One region of the Jeotgalibacillus sp. 10bf12 genome, then DNA from elsewhere that is predicted to be linked to it. Evidence: riboswitches for the same ligand, from Rfam matches in the RefSeq annotation. Region 1 holds a riboswitch; each other region holds the start of a gene.
What was found. A riboswitch is a leader RNA that binds a small molecule or an ion and turns the genes downstream of it on or off. The one in region 1 is predicted to bind thiamine pyrophosphate.
Positions count from the first base shown of each region.

Region 2: another riboswitch for thiamine pyrophosphate. It lies ahead of thiT (energy-coupled thiamine transporter ThiT); the one in region 1 lies ahead of tenA (thiaminase II).
Region 3: another riboswitch for thiamine pyrophosphate. It lies ahead of DH10bf12_RS02695 (YkoF family thiamine/hydroxymethylpyrimidine-binding protein); the one in region 1 lies ahead of tenA (thiaminase II).

Region 1 is NZ_CP200276.1:1,687,174-1,693,343, reverse strand. It holds gene DH10bf12_RS08895 (PAS domain-containing protein) at 1-1,364, opposite strand, end outside; gene thiW (energy coupling factor transporter S component ThiW) at 1,508-1,993, opposite strand; gene thiE (thiamine phosphate synthase) at 1,990-2,634, opposite strand; gene thiD (bifunctional hydroxymethylpyrimidine kinase/phosphomethylpyrimidine kinase) at 2,624-3,448, opposite strand; gene thiM (hydroxyethylthiazole kinase) at 3,445-4,209, opposite strand; gene tenA (thiaminase II) at 4,202-4,888, opposite strand; TPP riboswitch at 5,160-5,265, opposite strand; gene lipA (lipoyl synthase) at 5,278-6,170, opposite strand, start outside.
Region 2 is NZ_CP200276.1:1,821,998-1,828,167, forward strand. It holds gene metH (methionine synthase) at 1-1,962, shown strand, start outside; gene DH10bf12_RS09495 (FUSC family protein) at 2,189-3,211, opposite strand; TPP riboswitch at 3,321-3,423, shown strand; gene thiT (energy-coupled thiamine transporter ThiT) at 3,531-4,103, shown strand; gene map (type I methionyl aminopeptidase) at 4,577-5,329, shown strand; gene DH10bf12_RS09510 (hypothetical protein) at 5,394-5,726, opposite strand; gene DH10bf12_RS09515 (tryptophan-rich sensory protein) at 5,796-6,170, opposite strand, start outside.
Region 3 is NZ_CP200276.1:586,532-592,701, forward strand. It holds gene DH10bf12_RS02675 (esterase/lipase family protein) at 1-140, opposite strand, end outside; gene DH10bf12_RS02680 (ring-cleaving dioxygenase) at 458-1,435, opposite strand; gene DH10bf12_RS02685 (hypothetical protein) at 1,603-2,103, shown strand; gene DH10bf12_RS02690 (hypothetical protein) at 2,121-2,288, shown strand; TPP riboswitch at 2,394-2,497, shown strand; gene DH10bf12_RS02695 (YkoF family thiamine/hydroxymethylpyrimidine-binding protein) at 2,578-3,168, shown strand; gene DH10bf12_RS02700 (ECF transporter S component) at 3,161-3,733, shown strand; gene DH10bf12_RS02705 (ABC transporter ATP-binding protein) at 3,726-5,105, shown strand; gene DH10bf12_RS02710 (energy-coupling factor transporter transmembrane component T family protein) at 5,077-5,772, shown strand; gene phnD (phosphate/phosphite/phosphonate ABC transporter substrate-binding protein) at 5,963-6,170, shown strand, end outside.

The DNA of each region.
Region 1 (6,170 bases):
CACATTGGAATACCAAGTCCGTTTCCGGTCTGCTTTGTTGTGAAAAAAGGAGTATCAATTTTCTTCAATGTTTCTTCACTCATGCCTTCCCCGTCATCCTTGACCACAATTGCCATCTTTCTCTCTTCATAACGGAATGAGACATGAATACGTCCGCCCTGTTTCATCGCCTCAATGGCATTTTTCAGGACATTCATCACAACCTGCTTAATTTGATTTGATTCACACATCACTTCAGCAGAAGGATTTTTCACGTCACAGCTTAATTCTATATTTTTCATCGACAGCTCCGGCTGAAGAAACAAGCAGACGCTCCGGACAAGTTCTTCAATGGCAACAGGCTTTACTTCTGTCTTCTTCGGCTTTGCAAGCATCATTAATTCATTCACTGTATATTCAATCCGGTCAATTTCCGACTTCAGCACAGTGATATAAGCTTTTTTATCCGCTGCTGTTTCACCTTCTTCAAGCAGTGAAGTAAACCCTTTCAAGGAAGTAAGTGGATTTCTGATTTCATGGGCGATCCCTGCAGCCAGCTCACCTAATACTGATAGTTTTTCAGAACGTAACACAAGCTGTTCTGCTTCTTTTGCACTCGTAATATCCTGACTGACAAAAATAAACCGGTACGCTTCACCCGCCTCATTCAGCATTGGAAAAATACGCGTACTCGTCCATCTCGGTTCACCATCTTTATTTTTTGTCTGTACCTCTCCCGACCAGACTTCTCCCTGGTACACTGTCTTCCACATTTCATCATAGAAACAATCAGGATGACTTCTGGCATTCAATTCATCAAGGTTTTTACCTATGATTTCAAGCGGTTTCCGCTTCATTAGTTCGGCAAACCGCTCGTTCACATAAAGAATATTCCTGTGACGGTCAATTATTGTGACCATAGAGGATTGATCAAGTACATGTTTGAGATAGTTCCCTTCACTGACAGAGAGCTTAAGTTGTTGTTGTGCTATCCTAAGCTTTTCTTCCATTTCTTTTTTCTCAGTGATATCCACTTTGTAGGTAAAAAAACGGAAGGGTTTCCCCTCACTGTCTAGCATTGGCACAATCGTTGAGTTCACCCATAACGGTGACCCGTCCTTCTTTTTATTCAGCATCTCTCCCTGCCACATATGGCCATGTCTGAATTGTTTCATCGCTTTAGCGAGTTGTTCTGTATCATAGGATGGGTGCAACAGTTTAGAAAAGTGACTATTAATTAATTCCGCATCTGAATACTGAGTAATTCTGCAGAAATTATCGTTTACATATTCAAAGTGGCCACTGAGATCTATGAAAGCTACAGCTAAGTGATGGTCGACAGCATTAATAATGTTTTCAATTGCTAGAGAGTCTGAATATGTCATAATTCCGTTCCTTTTTTTACTAATTATATTACGCTCATTGGGTATATTTGAAAAGGGTAAATTGACAAGTTTTTTATAAAAAAATGTCAATTTATCCTTCATCCCAGTCATAGCAAGGAAAACATGCATTAAAAATCTACCTTTTAAATTTTTAAAGGCTTCGACATTCTTTCCATTCTTACAGACAACATAATTCCAAGTGTCGCACCACTTATACTCGACACTAAAAATGCCGGCATAAAGAAGAATGCACCTGCTTCAGTTCCCATCAGGATCGCTGCATACGGGACTGCAACAAGGGAGGCCAGAATACCCGTGCCGATTATTTCACCAGCTGCAGCCATCCAGACCCTGCCGCTCAGGGCATAAAAAAGTCCGGCAAGTGCTGCACCAATCATGCCTCCTGGAAATGCAAGCAGTGACCCTGTGCCGGTTAATATACGAACGAGTCCTGTCATAAAAGCGATCACGATCGCAGGACCCGGGCCAAATGACACTGCAGCGATCACGTTGATGGCATGCTGTACCGGATAAGCTCTTGCAACGCCTGCCGGGAAGGATACAAACGCAGAGCCTGCTACTGCAATGGCGACGAACATAGCCATAATGACGAGCTTTCTAGTATTCATGAAATTTCCCCTTTATAGGAATCTCTCATTCTTTCCACTTCTTTCTGAATATTCGCTGCCTCTGTAATAGCTGAAATGACAGCGATCCCGTCAGCCCCCGCTTCCCAGACTGGTCCTGCATTGCCAGCTGTAATACCACCAATACCGATCACAGGTGTTTCAGGAAACCTTTCTCTCACCTGAATGATTTTGGTTACCCCTGAAGGAGCCTTTGCATCTGACTTACTTTTCGTCCCATAGACCGGTCCCATTCCGAGATAGTCAGCACCATTTCGAATGGCTTCAGCAGCCTCTTCTACTGAATGCACCGAAACACCGAGCATCATCCGGTCTCCTACGCGGGCTCTTACATCTGATGCCTTGGCATCCTCCTGTCCGACATGAACTCCGTCTGCATTTAATTCATGGGCAAGCTCTACGTCATCATTAATAATAAAAGGTACGTCATACTCTCTGCACAGCACCTGACATTTCAAGGCTAATTCTTTTAACGCCTGCCCGGTGAGTGCATCCGTGCCTTTCTCTCTTAATTGAAAATGACTGACACCTCCATTAAGCGCCTCTTCAAGCAAGATAAGCGGGTCTTTATCTCCTGCATTTGGTGTGCCTAGAATATAGTAAATGGAAGGCTTAGTGAACATATCTGATCAGCTCCTTCTGTGAGTGATGACGGTAAGCGCTATGATTGGTAGGTCCATGACCGGCCCCGATATTTAATGAATGCTCAATGGCACTTTGAATAAATTGCTTCGCAGTCAGGAAAGCATCCTCAATGGAATGTCCTTTTGCAAATTCTGCTGTGAGAGCTGCTGAAAACGTACAGCCGGTGCCGTGCGTATGCTTCGTTGGAATGCGCGATGACCTCAGCACTAATGAACCCCTGTGATGATCAAGGTAAAAGTCCTCGGTAAAGTCCGGGTCCTCCCCGTGACCGCCTTTTACAAGTACGCCCTGCGCGCCGCTCTGAAGTATTTTTTCAGCAGCTTCACGCCTGGTCTTTTCGTCTGTGATCCTGATCCCGCTCAACGCTTCCGCTTCAGGTATATTCGGAGTTACGACTGCGGCAAGTGGCAGAAGGAATTCAATTAGTGAATCCTTTGCTTCCTCCTGCAGCAGACTCGCTCCTCCTTTGGCAATCATGACCGGATCTACAATCAAATGCTGCCACTTATAGTGCTTAATATATTTCGCTACTGTCTGAATCGTTTCAGCATCAAAAAGCATGCCCGTTTTTAAAGCTGCAATCTCAAAATCCTCACCGACTGCCTGCAGCTGCTTTTCAATATTGTGAGCCGGAACCGGTGCAACATCTGTTACACCGAGTGTGTTTTGAGCTGTCACCGCTGTTACGACTGAAGTTCCGAACACATCGAGCTCCTGAAATGTTTTAATATCAGCCTGAATGCCTGCTCCGCCTCCTGAATCTGACCCTGCAATGGTCAATACCTGCTTCATCGTAAGCCCCCTTTTTGAAACCTGCTTTCATTTAGTGAATAGATCGCATCTATAAATGCCGTTTTAAAACTTCCCGGGCTATAAGAGATCGCTGCCGCTTTTTCACCGGCTTCACCATAAAATTGAACAGCTTCCGCTACAGCATCGACTGATTGTTCTACTGTCAAAAACGCTGCTGTTACGCTTGAAAGTAAGCAGCCCATTCCTGTAACTGCCGACATGACCTGATGCCCTGCTTGAATCTCATGCACAATGTCACCGTCTGTCACAATATCCACTACACCTGTTACAGCCACAATCAGTCCGTATTTCTTAGCGGCCTCCAAAGCAAGAGAAGTCAGATCAGCATCTCCTTCACCTGCATCAACACCTTTTGCAGACCAATCTTTTCGCATAATGGCAGCAAGCTCTCCTGCATTACATCTGATTGCTGTCACATTCACTTCTTGTAAGATCTGATCAATGACTGACAGGCGATAAGAGGTTGCACCCGCACCGACAGGGTCAAGCACGACCGGAATTCCTTTTTGATTTGCTGTCCTGCCTGCAAGCACCATACTTTCTACTGACCGCTGATTAAGTGTGCCTATATTCAGTGACAGTGCATCCGCAATAGATGCCAGCTCCTCCACTTCCTGAGCTTCATCACCCATGACAGGTGACGCCCCGAGCGCCAGCATGCCATTTGCCTGAAAGTTTGCGACGACGTAATTTGTTATACAATGGATCAGCGGTTTCTTTTCCCTCACCTGTTTAATCATGTGTGATACGCTCCTTTAATTGAATTGTCCAGCTCTCCATCGTCCACGCCTGCTCCCAGAAGTTCCATTCATAATAGCTGCTTCTTCTGAAGTGAGTCTTCAAGTCTCTAACCCTCTCATCCGAAAGGCCCTCTGCCAGCTCATTCATTCTGTTAATCTGTTCTTCTACAAGCTCTCCAAACCATTCAGACCCATACGTTGCAATCCATTTCTGATAAATGGGATGATCAGGCTTTTCATCTCTGAGTCGCTCACCAATCTCAAAATACAGCCAGTAGCACGGCAGAATCGCAGCAAGTACGTCAGCCAGATCCCCTTCAGCAGAACGGTACATATGGGACACATACGCATAAGCGGTTGGTGATGGCTCGAAATGCTTCCAGTCCTCTTCCGTTACACCCAGCAGTTCCATAAAGGACTCATGCAGCGCGAGCTCTGCTGCACACGTCTGCTCTGAGTGATGGGCAAAGCTTTTTGTCGTTTTTAAATCCTTCGCTTTCACAGCACCAATCGCCTGTACCTTTGCAAAATGAGTTAAATAATACGCATCCTGCATCACATAAAACTTAAACACATCAAGCGGCAGGCTCCCTTCAGCAATTCCTTTTACAAAAGGATGATCAAAGCTCGCCTCCCACAATTCATTGCACTCTTCTCTTACTTCACTACAAAACGTCATGTTGTTTCCTCCTTCATAAGATAAATTTTTTATAGCCTGATTGAACCAGCTTTGCTAAAAAACCATTCATTGTATCTGCACAGCTGATGATTGTAGCGGAAGGGGGCGACTCCCTATGGCAGGAAGGGACAGGTGAGGCATATGGCGCAGCCTGCTGGCTCACCGCCCGGCCGTGAAGTCCACCTGAAGCGGAAATAATCAGCACTTTTACAAATACAAATTAAAAACGCCGCTTTCCAATTTCTCTGGAAAGCGGCGTATATAAAAAGATTCACATATACGGCCACTTCCCTACGCTGGTATGATCCAGATCAGGTTCAAAGGGTCCGGACAACAGTCCGTCTCAGCCGGTTTAACCGGCTCCCCCAGTGGGTGTGTCTATTCAATTATTACTGCAGATGATCAACTGTTCTGCCGTCTGCTTCTACGCCTTTTAAATACTTGATCCGGCGCTGCGCAGACGTTTCACTTACCTGCTCGTCCGCATGGTATGAAGAACGAACCATCGGACCTGCTTCACAATGCTTGAAGCCTTTTGACAGTGCGATTTCCTTCAGCTCTGCAAATTCATCCGGATGGTAGTAACGCACAACATCAAGATGTTTTTTTGTCGGCTGCAGATACTGACCAAGTGTCAGGATATCCACGTTGTGTGCACGAAGATCATCCATCGCTTCAATCAGTTCTTCCTTCGTCTCACCCAGACCAACCATGATACTTGATTTTGTCGGGATATTCGGTGCAATTTCCTTTACACGTGCAAGCAGTTCAAGTGAACGATCATACATCGCACGCGCCCGAACTCTTTTCGTTAAGCGGCGAACCGTTTCAATATTGTGATTGAAAATATCCGGTTCAGCGTCCATCAGTGTATGAAGGCTTTCATAATCACCTTTCATATCAGAAGGTAACACTTCAACTGTACAGCTTGGCAGACGGCGGTGAATGGCACGCACTGTTTCAGCAAATACAGCAGCGCCACCGTCATTCAAATCGTCACGCGCAACCGCAGTGACAACAACATGCTTTAAGCCCATCATTTCAGTTGATTCTGCTACACGTTCCGGCTCGCCCCAGTCAAGCTCATTCGGCAGTCCTGTTTTGACTGCACAAAAGCGGCATGCCCGCGTACACGTATCTCCGAGGATCATAAATGTCGCAGTTTTCCGCTCACTCCAACACTCGTGAATATTCGGGCACTTTGCCTCTTCACATACTGTATTCAGCTTCTTCTCACGCATCATCTTCTTTAGCTTCTTATAGGAATCATTCGTATTCAGTT
Region 2 (6,170 bases), 130 kb from region 1:
CCGACGGATATTATTTTTGATCCGCTTGTATTCCCTGTTGGAACGGGTGATGAGCAGTATATCGGTTCAGCTAATGCCACAGTTGAAGGGATCCGTTTAATAAAAGATGCCTTTCCAAAAACACAGACTGTACTCGGTGTCAGCAACGTGTCATTTGGTCTTCCGCCAGTCGGACGTGAAGTATTAAACGCAGTCTATCTGTACCACTGTACACTGGCAGGGCTCGATTATGCGATTGTGAATACAGAGAAGCTTGAGCGTTTTGCTTCGATTGACCCTGAGGAAGTAAAAATGGCTGAAAAGCTGTTATTTGATACAACAGATGAAACACTTGCTGCATTCACAGCTTTCTACCGCGGCAAAAAGAAAGAGACATTATCTGATCTGCCGGATATGACGCTTGATGAAAGACTTGCCTACTATGTTGTAGAGGGAACAAAAGAAGGGCTGCTGCCCGATCTTGACCTCGCACTGAAGGAATTTGATGAGCCGCTTTCAATTATTAACGGACCTCTAATGACAGGAATGAAGGAAGTTGGCAGACTCTTTAATGACAATCAGCTGATTGTAGCTGAAGTGCTCCAGAGTGCTGAAGTCATGAAGGCAGCAGTGGCTTTCTTAGAGCCGCATATGGAAGCTTCTGATAACTCTTCTTCTAAAGGTAAAGTCATCCTGGCAACAGTAAAAGGTGACGTTCATGATATCGGTAAAAACCTGGTTGAAATTATTTTGAGTAATAATGGATATGATGTCGTGGACCTTGGTATTAAAGTGACACCACCTGAACTGATTGAAGCCATTGAGCGTGAAAAGCCGGATATCGTCGGCTTATCCGGACTTCTTGTAAAGTCAGCCCAGCAAATGGTTATCACTGCAGGAGATATGCGTGAAAAAGGACTTGAGGTTCCGATCCTTGTCGGTGGGGCAGCACTTTCCCGTAAGTTTGTTGATACAAAAATCTCCAATCATTACGATGGTCTTGTCCTCTACGCGAAAGATGCAATGAACGGACTGAGCCTTGCTAATCAGCTGCAGGATGAGCTCGAGCGTGCAAAACTGAGTGAAGAAATCTTTGCGAAGCAGGAAAAGCTTCAGTCCCAGGAACCAAGACCGGCCAGGGAAGCGGCAGTCGGGGTCATCGATAAGCCGCAGGTTGCAGAAGCACCTGTATTTGTTCCGAACGATACGAAGCGTCACGTGATCAGCTCCTACTCAGTTGCGCACGTTGAAGCCTATATTAATATGCAAATGCTTCTTGGTCACCACTTAGGGGTAAAAGGAAAAATTTCAAGACTGCTTGAAGAAAAAGATGAAAAGACACTGATGGTAAAAGAAACAGTGGATCGCCTGATTGAAGATGTGAAGCGGGAAGGCCTAATTACGCCGGCTGCTGTCTATCAATTTTTTCCGGCTCAAAGTGAAGGGGATGACGTCATCATCTATCACCCTGAAACCGGACAGGAAATTGAACGTTATACATTCCCGCGTCAGCCGAGAGCACCTTATCTGTGTCTGGCAGATTACCTTCGTTCGAAAGAGAGCGGCGTAATGGATTATGTAGGATTCTTTACTGTCACAGCAGGCAGAGGGATCCGTGAAAAAGCGCAGCAATATAAAGAAGAAGGCAGATTCCTCGAAAGCCATGCGCTTCAGGCGCTCGCACTTGAAACAGCAGAAGGATTCGCAGAACTGCTGCACCAGCAGATGAGAGACCGCTGGGGTTTCCCGGACCCTGTTGACTTTACGATGCAGGAACGTTTCAGTGCCAAATACCAGGGGCAGCGTTTCTCATTCGGTTATCCGGCATGTCCTGAGCTTGAAGATCAGGAAAAACTGTTCAAGCTGATCAGCCCTGAAGAAATCGGCGTTCAGCTGACAGACGGCTTTATGATGGAGCCTGAAGCGAGTGTGTCAGCGATTGTGTTTGCACATCCTGATGCGAGGTATTTTAATGTGATGTAGTCGGGCATTGTGTTTCGGTTAATGGTTCGATGCTCGTTCGCTGGTGTTCGGCGTTTGCTCAAGATTGTTCGAGAGTAAATGCGTGGTGTTCGCTGTTTACGTAGTGATGTTCGACGTTTAACAGGTACACTTCGACACTTCAGGACTATTGACTCGCAAAGGGAAAATGTTTTAGCTAACTAAAAAAGCCGGGGAGCAATCCCCGGCTTTTCTCGTGTCAAAAATATTAAAGTTCCTCCGGCCTCGCACTTGGAACCTTGACAAACGATCTGCGCTTTTTCAGCAGTGCGTGAATCGTTAACAATTCAAAGTAAATATAACTTTTATCAGGCAGTTCATCTTCATCTGTTTCACCTTTCAGCTCATGACGGAGAAGCGCCAGCGCATCGGCATCCATCGGCTCCTGTTCACCGGTTCTGATAATCCGGTTATTCAGCTGTGAGACAAGTGTGCGGACTGCCTGCTTTTCTTCAATCGACCATTCAGGCGCATCGTCTGAAGGCAGTGAGATCAGGTTGGCTAAATGGAAGGATAGCTGCCTTAAAAGGTAAATCTTTTTTTGCAGCGTCTGGATTTCATTCATTTCCTCTCGTTTATATGAATGATAATGCCATTCCTGAAGCTGAAATCTGCAGAACATATCTGCCCGGTCAAGCTGCGTACGCAGCTGATTGGATGCGGATTCAAGATTCATTGGTGAGTTTCTCTGATCGAGCAGCTCATTCATTCTTTCAGCAAGCAGCTGTGTAAGCTTAGCCTGTGAATCAGAAATGAGTGAAATAATCTGATCCTTATATTTTGGCGGCATTAGTAAAAAGTTGACGAGTGTGGAAGTTAAAATACCGATTCCTGTTGTACCAAGCCTTTTAACAAATTCAAGCAGGAAGTGATCTTCTGTCCCTGGAATCATCGCGACGGCTGTCAATGTGGCAACCAGCATACCTGCATCAAGCTTCAGTTTGTAACAGATCCAGATTGTCAGCACCGCTGAAATTGTATATGTAATCGCCGTATCGCCAAGTAAGAAGGTGGCGAGCATCGCAATAGAGGCCCCGATGGCAGATGCAGGGAAACGGATCATCCCCTTTTTAATCGAATCGGCAGCTGTCGGTTCAATTGTTACAATCGCAGTAATGACGGCGAAAACAACTGGCAGATTGAACAGCTGACAGATCAGCGCAGTTAAAAACACCGCAACACCCGTCTTTAAAATTCTGCCGCCGATAAATCTTCTTTTTAACCATTGCATATGAGTCGGGAACCTCCTTTTTTAGTAAATTAGACGTGTTATAGTATAGCATACAAAAAGTGGGGGAGATGACATGATTCCGAATATAAGTTACAATACTAATAGATGCAATTTCCACAAGGGGAGCCATATAGGCTGAGAGTGAACAGACTTGTTCAGACCCTTCGAACCTGTAAGTTAATGCTTACGCAGGAATGTGGATGGAAACGGACTTTTCAGGGTCTCTGGGTTTCTATCCCCGGGGCCCTTTTTATATGGAGTAGCCCGTTGAATTCCCCTGTGTGCGAGCTGCATCGATTTCGCAAAAGGAGGAAGACATATGGAGCGTAAGAAGTTATTATTTTTAGTGGAGGTTGCGATCTTTTCAGCAATCGGTATTATCCTTGACCAGTTTTCATTCAGTCTCTGGCCACAAGGTGGGTCTATCAGCTTTGTGATGGTGCCCATTATTCTGATGGCATTTCGCTGGGGGTTAAAAGGCGGTCTGTTAACAGGATTTCTAGTAGGTCTGCTGCAGACAATGTTCGGTGCCTATATTATTGATCCTGTTCAGGGGATACTTGATTATCCGCTGGCATTTACTGTGATTGGATTTGCAGGTCTGTTTGCAGGGGTTGTGAAGCGTTCACTTGAAGAAGGATCGATGAAAAAAGCTGCCGTGTACATCACAGCAGGTGTATTTATCGGTGCACTGTTAAGATTCATCTGTCATTTTCTTGCAGGTGTTATCTTCTTCGGTTCAGGAAGCGAAGGTGTTCCTGCGTGGCTGTTCTCACTTGGCTATAACGGTTCATACATGGGCCCTGCCTTCATCCTGACATCAATTGTCCTTGCGACGCTGCTGATCTCAGTACCAAGAGTCGCGACGAACCGTCAGATGACAAGTGCCTGATATGTTTAAATAAACGGTTCATTTACGCTTCAGGCGGACGCTTTCCGGACGGAGGTTGCCAAGCCTCCTCGCCTTCGGCTGTGGGGTCTCGGCTTCCCTCTACTCGTCCCGGAGTCGCCGCCTTACGCTTCAATGTACCTGAATTTAATATAAAAAAGAAGATGGCTTTTAAAAAACGTCATCTTCTTTTTTATTAATGTATACTGTACTAACTATAAACCAATTGTGTGATAAATTATTATGAAATAAGCCTTACATAGTTTAATCGGAGCGGAAGGGGGCGACTCCAACGCGAGAAGCCGGACCGGTGAGACCCCGGAGGCGCGAAGCGTTGAGGAGGCTCACCGCCCGGCCGCGTGGAAAGCGTCACCCTAAGCGCAGATTAAACGGTTATTCAAGAAATAGCGTCTTTCATGCATTCCACACCATACATATGATATAGTGAACCATTATAAAGCAAGGAGAGAATCGGTATGATCGTAAAAACAAACGAAGAATTAGAAGCGCTGAAAAAAATCGGCGCAATCGTTGCTGAGATCCGCGATGATATGCGTGCAGCAACAAAGCCCGGCGTAACGACTGCTGAGCTTGATCAGATCGGAAAGCAGAAATTTGAACAATACGGTGCTATTTCAGGCCCTAAAGGTGAATATGATTTTCCTGGCTATACGTGCATCAGTGTAAATGATGAAGTCGCGCACGGGATCCCCGGCGACCGCGTAATTCAGGACGGAGACCTTGTGAACATTGATGTTTCAGGCTCTCTGGATGGTTACTTTGCTGATACAGGCATTTCGTTTGTAGTAGGTGAAAATGCAGCGCTTGAAAAGCTGTGCGCAACCGCAGTAGAAGCTTTTACACTGGCGCTGAAAAAAGCAAAAGCCGGCTCTAAAAAGAGTCAGCTTGGAAAGACGGTTTCACGTGTGGCAAGACAAAACGGTTATCAGGTCATTACGAACCTGACAGGACACGGTGTCGGAAAGTCACTTCATGAAGCACCGGATCATATTCTGAACTACCATGATCCATGGGATAACGAGTTATTAGCAGAAGGGACTGTCCTTGCGTTTGAACCGTTTATCTCTTCAGGAGCAGACTTTGTGGAAGAACAGAATGACGGCTGGACGTATAAGACACCGGATGGCAGCTTAGTCGCACAGATTGAGCATACAATTGTCATCACAAAAGGCGAGCCGATTATTTTAACAGAATCTAAAAAAGCATAAGAGAAACTGAAAGCACCTGGAGCTGGACATGAAAAAGGACTTGTGAACGTCACAAGTCCTTTTCTTATGCAACTTCCTTTGCTTTTTTACGCTGCTGCATAAAAATTGCAGCTGCCAGCAGGAAGAATGAAAGGGCTGTCGGAACAGAGATCCATGATGAAATCAATAGCATCACAAGAACACCAGTCCCGCCAGGCGTAGGATTCTGTGTGGCGATCTGATCAACCTGCAGCAGATAATAAGCTGAGATGATGAAAGTAAAGATCAGAAAGACTACGTTCGTGATCCAAAGCCATTTAACATTTTTTCTTAAACCAAAAACGATTGAAATTGTCATCAGTATTGGTCCCACAAGAAGTGTAATTAAAAACATTGCGAATAATAACTGCCCGTCCAACATAAAACCTCTCTTCAAAAAATCGTCTTCCACTATTTTAACCTATTTGAGAGGGAAATGCCCGGGTGATTATTTAAAAGATAGTGTCCGGCTGCTGTAGCTGGACTTTTTCTTTTTACGGAAAATGAACAGTCCGATAAAGATTACTACGCTTAACACATAAGCTGTGAATACGACTGCAGATTCCTGACCTTCATTCTGTACACCGATGCCGATAAAGGCCCAGATGAACACGAGCGGGTAAATCCAGTCTCTTTCTTTGTAGCGGATCCCAAGTGCCAGTGCTGCTGCGATCAACAAAAGGGCAATCGTCCAGACCGGTGATGAGATGCCGAGTCCGTCCCAGCCGGCTTCATTTACGGTATATGCGGTGTTGGCAACAGTTGCAACACTGACCCAACCCATGTAAACAGAGAAGGGGAGGATGTCAAAGAAACTGTGTGT
Region 3 (6,170 bases), 1.1 Mb from region 1:
ATGTAAGCAGGGGCTTCACCAATACTGATCGTTCCGGGAACAAGCGAATTACCCGGCGTCTTAAATCCTCCGGCAAAAGCGGCAGACGGCAGTGACAGAAGCAGAAACACAGCAATAAACAGGGAAAGCGTCTTTTTCATTTAATCTTCTCCTTTTAAATCAGCTGTACCGGGAAACCCCGACCATCTATGTATTTCGACATTCGGAAGGTAAATCCTGTATCTTTTGATAATTAAATTATTATTTATTTATGTGTTGGACGAGTTAGCGGAGTTGTCACTGTTTCCTTTTAGTATGTAGCATTCCCCGCCTGGATTGTCGTGATACACCCGGATACTTGTTACAATCTCCGCTGCACTTGTCGCAATCACCCGATTTCCATGTCATTTCTGTCCCGCTCACCTCCCTATACACATAAAAAAAGCCGGATATCCATTAAGATACCCGGCCCCACTCACTATTCTTTTTCAAATGTCTTCGTACTTCTTACTGTATTAATCGGACGCACCTTACTTTCAATCTCGTCCCGTTTCGGCTCTAAAAACGGTGGCAGTGACAGCTTCTCACCGAGCGTTTCATAAGGTTCATCACCCATAAAACCAGGTCCATCCGTTGCGAATTCAAAGAGAATCTGCGGTGCGACCCTTGAATACAGAGACTTAAAGAAGAAACGGTCAACAAAGCCTGATGTCGCAAAACCAAAACTCTTCATGCGCTCATCCCACTCATCAAGCATCTCTCTATCTTCCAGTCTGAAGGCTGCGTGGTGAACAGTGCCGAAGCCCTGCTGCGCCTGCGGTAGAAAGGTGTTGTGTTCGACAATGACACTAGCCCCGTTTCCGCCTTCCCCTACTTCGAATAAGTGAAACGATTTGTCTTCTGCCGTTTCTTTAAACAACATTACCTTCTCAAGCATTTCCTTAAAATAATCAAAGCGGTCAACGCGGACAAATAATGGCCCAAGCCCTGTAATTGCGTATTCAAGCGGTACAGGCCCCTGCTGCCACGGCGTACCTGCTTCTACCCCATGATCATTTTCATCTGAAATCAGCTGATACTGCTGATCATCGAAATCAACAAAAGAAATCGTCTTCTTACCGAACTGCTCATGCACGCCTTTATGCTTTACATTCAACCGGTCAAACCGCTTTTCCCAGTACTCAATCGCTGCATCACTCGGTACACGGAAAGATGTTTTAGAAATTTCGTTTGTGCCGTGATTTCCCTTCGGAATACCCGGGAAATCGAAAAACGTCATATCGGTGCCGGGGCTTCCTGTATCGTCAGCAAAAAACAGGTGATACGTCTGGATATCATCCTGATTGACTGTCTTTTTAACCAGTCTCATGCCAAGTACATAAGTGAAAAACTCGTAATTTTTTTCAGCACTGCTTGTAATCGCAGTCACGTGATGAATGCCTTTTAACGCTTTAATAGACATAATAAATGAGCCTCCTCTAGTGCAATTTTCATACACATAGCATCTAATGATTCCAGACTGAATGCAAGAATATTGACCGCTCAAGTGTTAAAAATGTAAATCTGCTGAAAAGTGCTTCATAATAAGAAGTAACTACCTTACCCGAAAGGAGGGGCAATGATATGAGTATTCCAAAAGTGGATTTTTACTTTGGCGCACTGCTGTCACACCTTGTCAATCGCGGGTTCTCACCTGTGATGAAAGAAGGCGGACAGGACCGGAGAATTTACGCGCTTGAAAATGAAACCGACAGCTATTTTATTTATGCTAAATACTCGTTTACACCCCGCTTTAAAAAAGAATCCCGTATCTGGACCTTCTCCTTTTACGATACAGAAATGGAAAAGACGCTCCGCAGCCAGCATGACAACCAGTATCTGTTCGCTTTCATCTGTGGTGAAGAAGACCTCCAGAACACTGAAATTATTTTACTGACAGCGAGTGAAGTCTCAGAGTGTATCAAGACGTCAGAGAACGGCCGGAAGTGGCTGACGATTGAAATGGCAGATCGCAAAAGAACACTTACTGTTCGCGGCAGTGCCCATTCAAAACCCGGCTATTCACTGAAAATCACCCGCAGCACCGACCAGCGTCTTGAAGAACTGCCAACCATGCTTTTTTAAAAAAGGAGATGGTCCTCATGATGACAATCATTCTAATCCTTTTTGTATTCTTTGTTACCTTCTGTATCAGTGCAGTGATGAACATTTTGAACCACACCACTCAGGGACGTCACTGGTTTTACTCCGTATTGTTCAGCCTCGTGATTGCGGTGATTGGCGTACTGATATTTGAACCGAGAGAATAACTTTTTAATAAAAAGGAATAATATGGTTCTGATTAGTTTTTCCGGGGTGTTGCACATTCCATTCTCTGGTGATATAGTGGTCGTGCACAGAAAATTAAATACCGTTATCTGCACTAGGGGTGCGAATTAGCTGAGATGTGAGCATTAGCTCCGATCCCTTATGACTCGATCAGGATAATACCTGCGTGAGGAAGTGTAGTGACTTCTCTTTTTATATCAGGAGCAGTGGCTACATCTTTCGCGGATGTGGTCTTTTTTTGTGCAAAAACTGCTCTGGGAGGAATACAAAATGGAATGTGGAACAAGCAAAATTGTCGGATGCCGTTTTTCGCTGCATCCAATGGCGGGAGATTTTATTCCGGTGATTAAAGGCGCGCTCGAGGCGACTGACCTGACTGGCGTCTGGAAGCATACAGATGATGTATCAACCGTGATCCGCGGACAGGAACAGCATGTATTCAATGTGATCAAAGCGATTACGCTCCATGCTGCAAAAACCGGTGAACATGTAGCCATCAATGCTACTTTTTCAGCAGGCTGCCCTGGTGATACTGCTGGTGACTCTTATATGGAGGCAGATCCAAACGTACACAATCACGATGATACGAAGCAATATGTATCTTCACAATTCGCACTCTACCCGATGAATAATCCGGATTATATGAGTGTCATTTACAGGGAAGTTGACCGCGCCAAAGAACGCGGTGTCTTCAATGATTCTATGCATTATGCAAGCGGGATTCATGGTGATATTCATGAGGTATTTGATTTTTATGAAGAGACTTTCGGTCAGGCAAGATCCGATGAGCACCGGCATTTAGTGATGACTGTGTCGATGAGTATCAACAGTCCATCTCATAAGGGTAACCATCATGCTTAAGAGCTGGAAGCTGAAAGAAGTTGTCATGATGTCGCTGTTTGCGGTTGTATTCGGCATTATTTACTTATTGTTTTTACATGTGGGGAACATTTGGGCATCTCTGATTGGTCCGATCGCTTATGAGTGGATCTTCGGGATCTGGTTTATCGTATCCATCATTGTCATGGCGATTATCAGAAAGCCGGGGGCAGCAGTGATTCCTGAGACGATGGCCGCTGCAATTGAAGTCATGCTTGGCAATGCAGTGGGCCCCCGCCTGATTTTAGCGGGCGTCATTCAGGGGCTTGGTGCTGAAGCTGTTTTTGCAGCAACAAGATATCGCCATTTTAACCTGGGTATTTATATGCTGGCCGGCGCCGGGGCTGCAGTATTCAGCTTTGTTTATGGCTACCTGATGGGCGGTTTTGCAGCATTAAGTACAGAATACGTGTTACTGATGTTTGTGATCCGCGTGATGAGTGGTGCGATTATTGCAGGAATTGGCGGTAAATACCTTGTTGATGCACTGCTTGCAACAGGTTCTCTGAGAGGCTACGCCATTACAAAGCGTGATGCGCATGCATAATGTCATCTCTCTGCAGAACGTCTCATTTCGTTTTCCGGATGATGCTGAGCCGGTGTTTGAACAGCTGAATTTCGAGGTGAAAGCCGGCGAACGTGTTGTGATTACTGGTCCAAGCGGGTGCGGAAAGTCTACACTTTTATACCTGCTTAACCGCCTTTATCCTGAAAACTGTGACGGGATCATCTCAGGACAGGTTGACCTGTTTGGAAAAGCAGCATCTGACTATGCACCGGGTGAAATTAACCAGCGGATTGCCACCGTTTTTCAGGATCCTGACAGTCAGTTTTGTATGCAGACAGTTGAAGAGGAACTCGCTTTTACACTTGAAAATGTGGGTGTACCTTCGGATAAAATTAATGACCGGATCGAAAAAGTATTACAGGAAACCGGGCTGGAGTCATTCAGAGATTCAGTCATTCAGACTTTGTCAGGCGGTCAGAAGCAGCGTGTCGCTACTGCGTGTGCCTGGGTATTGGAGCCTGAAATCCTGCTGCTTGATGAGCCGCTCACACATTTAGATCCGGTGACCGCTCAGGAGTTTGTTGCGTGGCTCCGCGGTCTTCATGAATCAAGAGATCTGACAGTGGTTGCAATTGATCATCAGGTTGATTTATGGGATGGATTTTTTGACCGGGAATGGCAGATGACTGCTTCAAAACCCGTTGAACAGGCAATTACAAGGGAGCCAATCCAGACAGCTCAGGTCGCAATGACAGCAAAAAACCTGACTGTAGATCCGATCGTTTCACCAGCCAGTTTTTCGCTAAAAAAAGGAGAGATTGCTGTTCTTGCAGGTCCAAATGGCAGTGGGAAATCCACGCTATTGAAAGCATTATGCGGGCTGAAATCCACTGGCGGACAGGTAGAACCAAAGCGGATCGGTTACGTCCCGCAGTCCCCTGAATTCTTATTCTTAACGAAGTCCGTCAGAGAAGAGCTTTTATTTGGAGGAGGTCAGGGCGCGGATAAAATACTGAAGCATTTGTATCTGGAGGAAGTCAGTGAATCAAACCCTTTCGCTGTCAGCCATGGTCAAAAGAGAAGGACAGCAATTGGCGCCATGCTTTGTGACGGGCGGCCTGTTATCGTGATGGATGAACCGACTGCAGGACAGGACAAAGCTGCTTTACGGGAGCTTGAAAACCTGATTATGGCACGTGCGAATGAGGGTATCACTTTTCTCATTGTGACACACGATATGGATTTTGCAGACCGCGTGGCAGATTTACTGCTGTTATTACATAAAGGCAGTCTGAGCGGACCCTATCGTCCACAAACAGTGTGGCAGAACCGGCAGCTGCTTCAACAGCACCGCTTATGTCCGCCATCCGGAGGTGAGTTGCATGATCAACCGTATGAATCCTTCGGTTAAGTTTATTGCGATCACCGTTTCAATGATCGCCATGGCGTTCTTTTTTAATCCATGGACGCCACTCGTGTTCTTTATTGGGGTTGTATTTAGCCAGCTGCTTTTCGCGAAAATCTCATGGAAAGTATGGAGTCTGATGATGCTTCCTTTCCTGCTTGGCGCAGTCGGCTATTTCTGGACAACACTCGTATTCGGCAATGAAGAGAGTACGCTCGGTACAGCATTGTCACTCAGCTTCCGGGTCCTTGCATTTTCAAGTCTGTCTCTGCTGTTTGTCTTTACAACAAAGCCGGTTGATTTCATTTTAAGCCTGATGCAGCAACTGAAGCTGTCACCGAAAATTGCTTACAGCATTCTCGTTGGCTATCAGTTTCTCCCTGTCTTAAAGGATGAATTTTTTCAGATTCAACAGGCGCAGCAGTTGAGAGGCCTTGAAGCGCCAAAGTCTCCTGTGAAAAGGGTTCTCGCAATGCGGCATGTCCTGATTCCGATGCTCGCAGGTGCTGTCAGAAAAGCGGAGCGTACAGCTTTTGCGATGGAAGCACGCGGGTTTACCGGTGAAGGCAATCGGGATTTTTACCGGAAAATTTCTGTGGGCCGTGTTGATGCAGCGGGTATTGCACTTTTTCTGCTCCTGCTGTGCGGGAGTATGGCTGCAGGGCTGTTATGAAAAACAGCTGGCGTAGGCCGGCTGTTTTTTTAATGAGGCAGGCCTGGGACTATTTACACTTTTCTATGAACAGGATGCGTTTTTCTGCGAACCAGCTGAACCACTCCCCCTACAACTTCTTTACACTTCCCCCAAATAAGCATAGAATTTAACTATTGTTAAAAATCAGATTGAAAAGAGGAAACATGACATGAAAAAAATGATGTTATCAGCTGCTGCACTATCAACTGCGCTAGTGCTTGCTGCATGCGGAAACGCTGAAGAAACCGAGGACACAGACCAACAAAGCTCAGGTGATGAAGCTTTCACAATCGGTGTCATCCCTGCCCAGACCGAGGGTGAAATGGAAGGCGCGATGAATAAGCTTCAGGATGTTCTGACAGAGGCACTTGGACGTG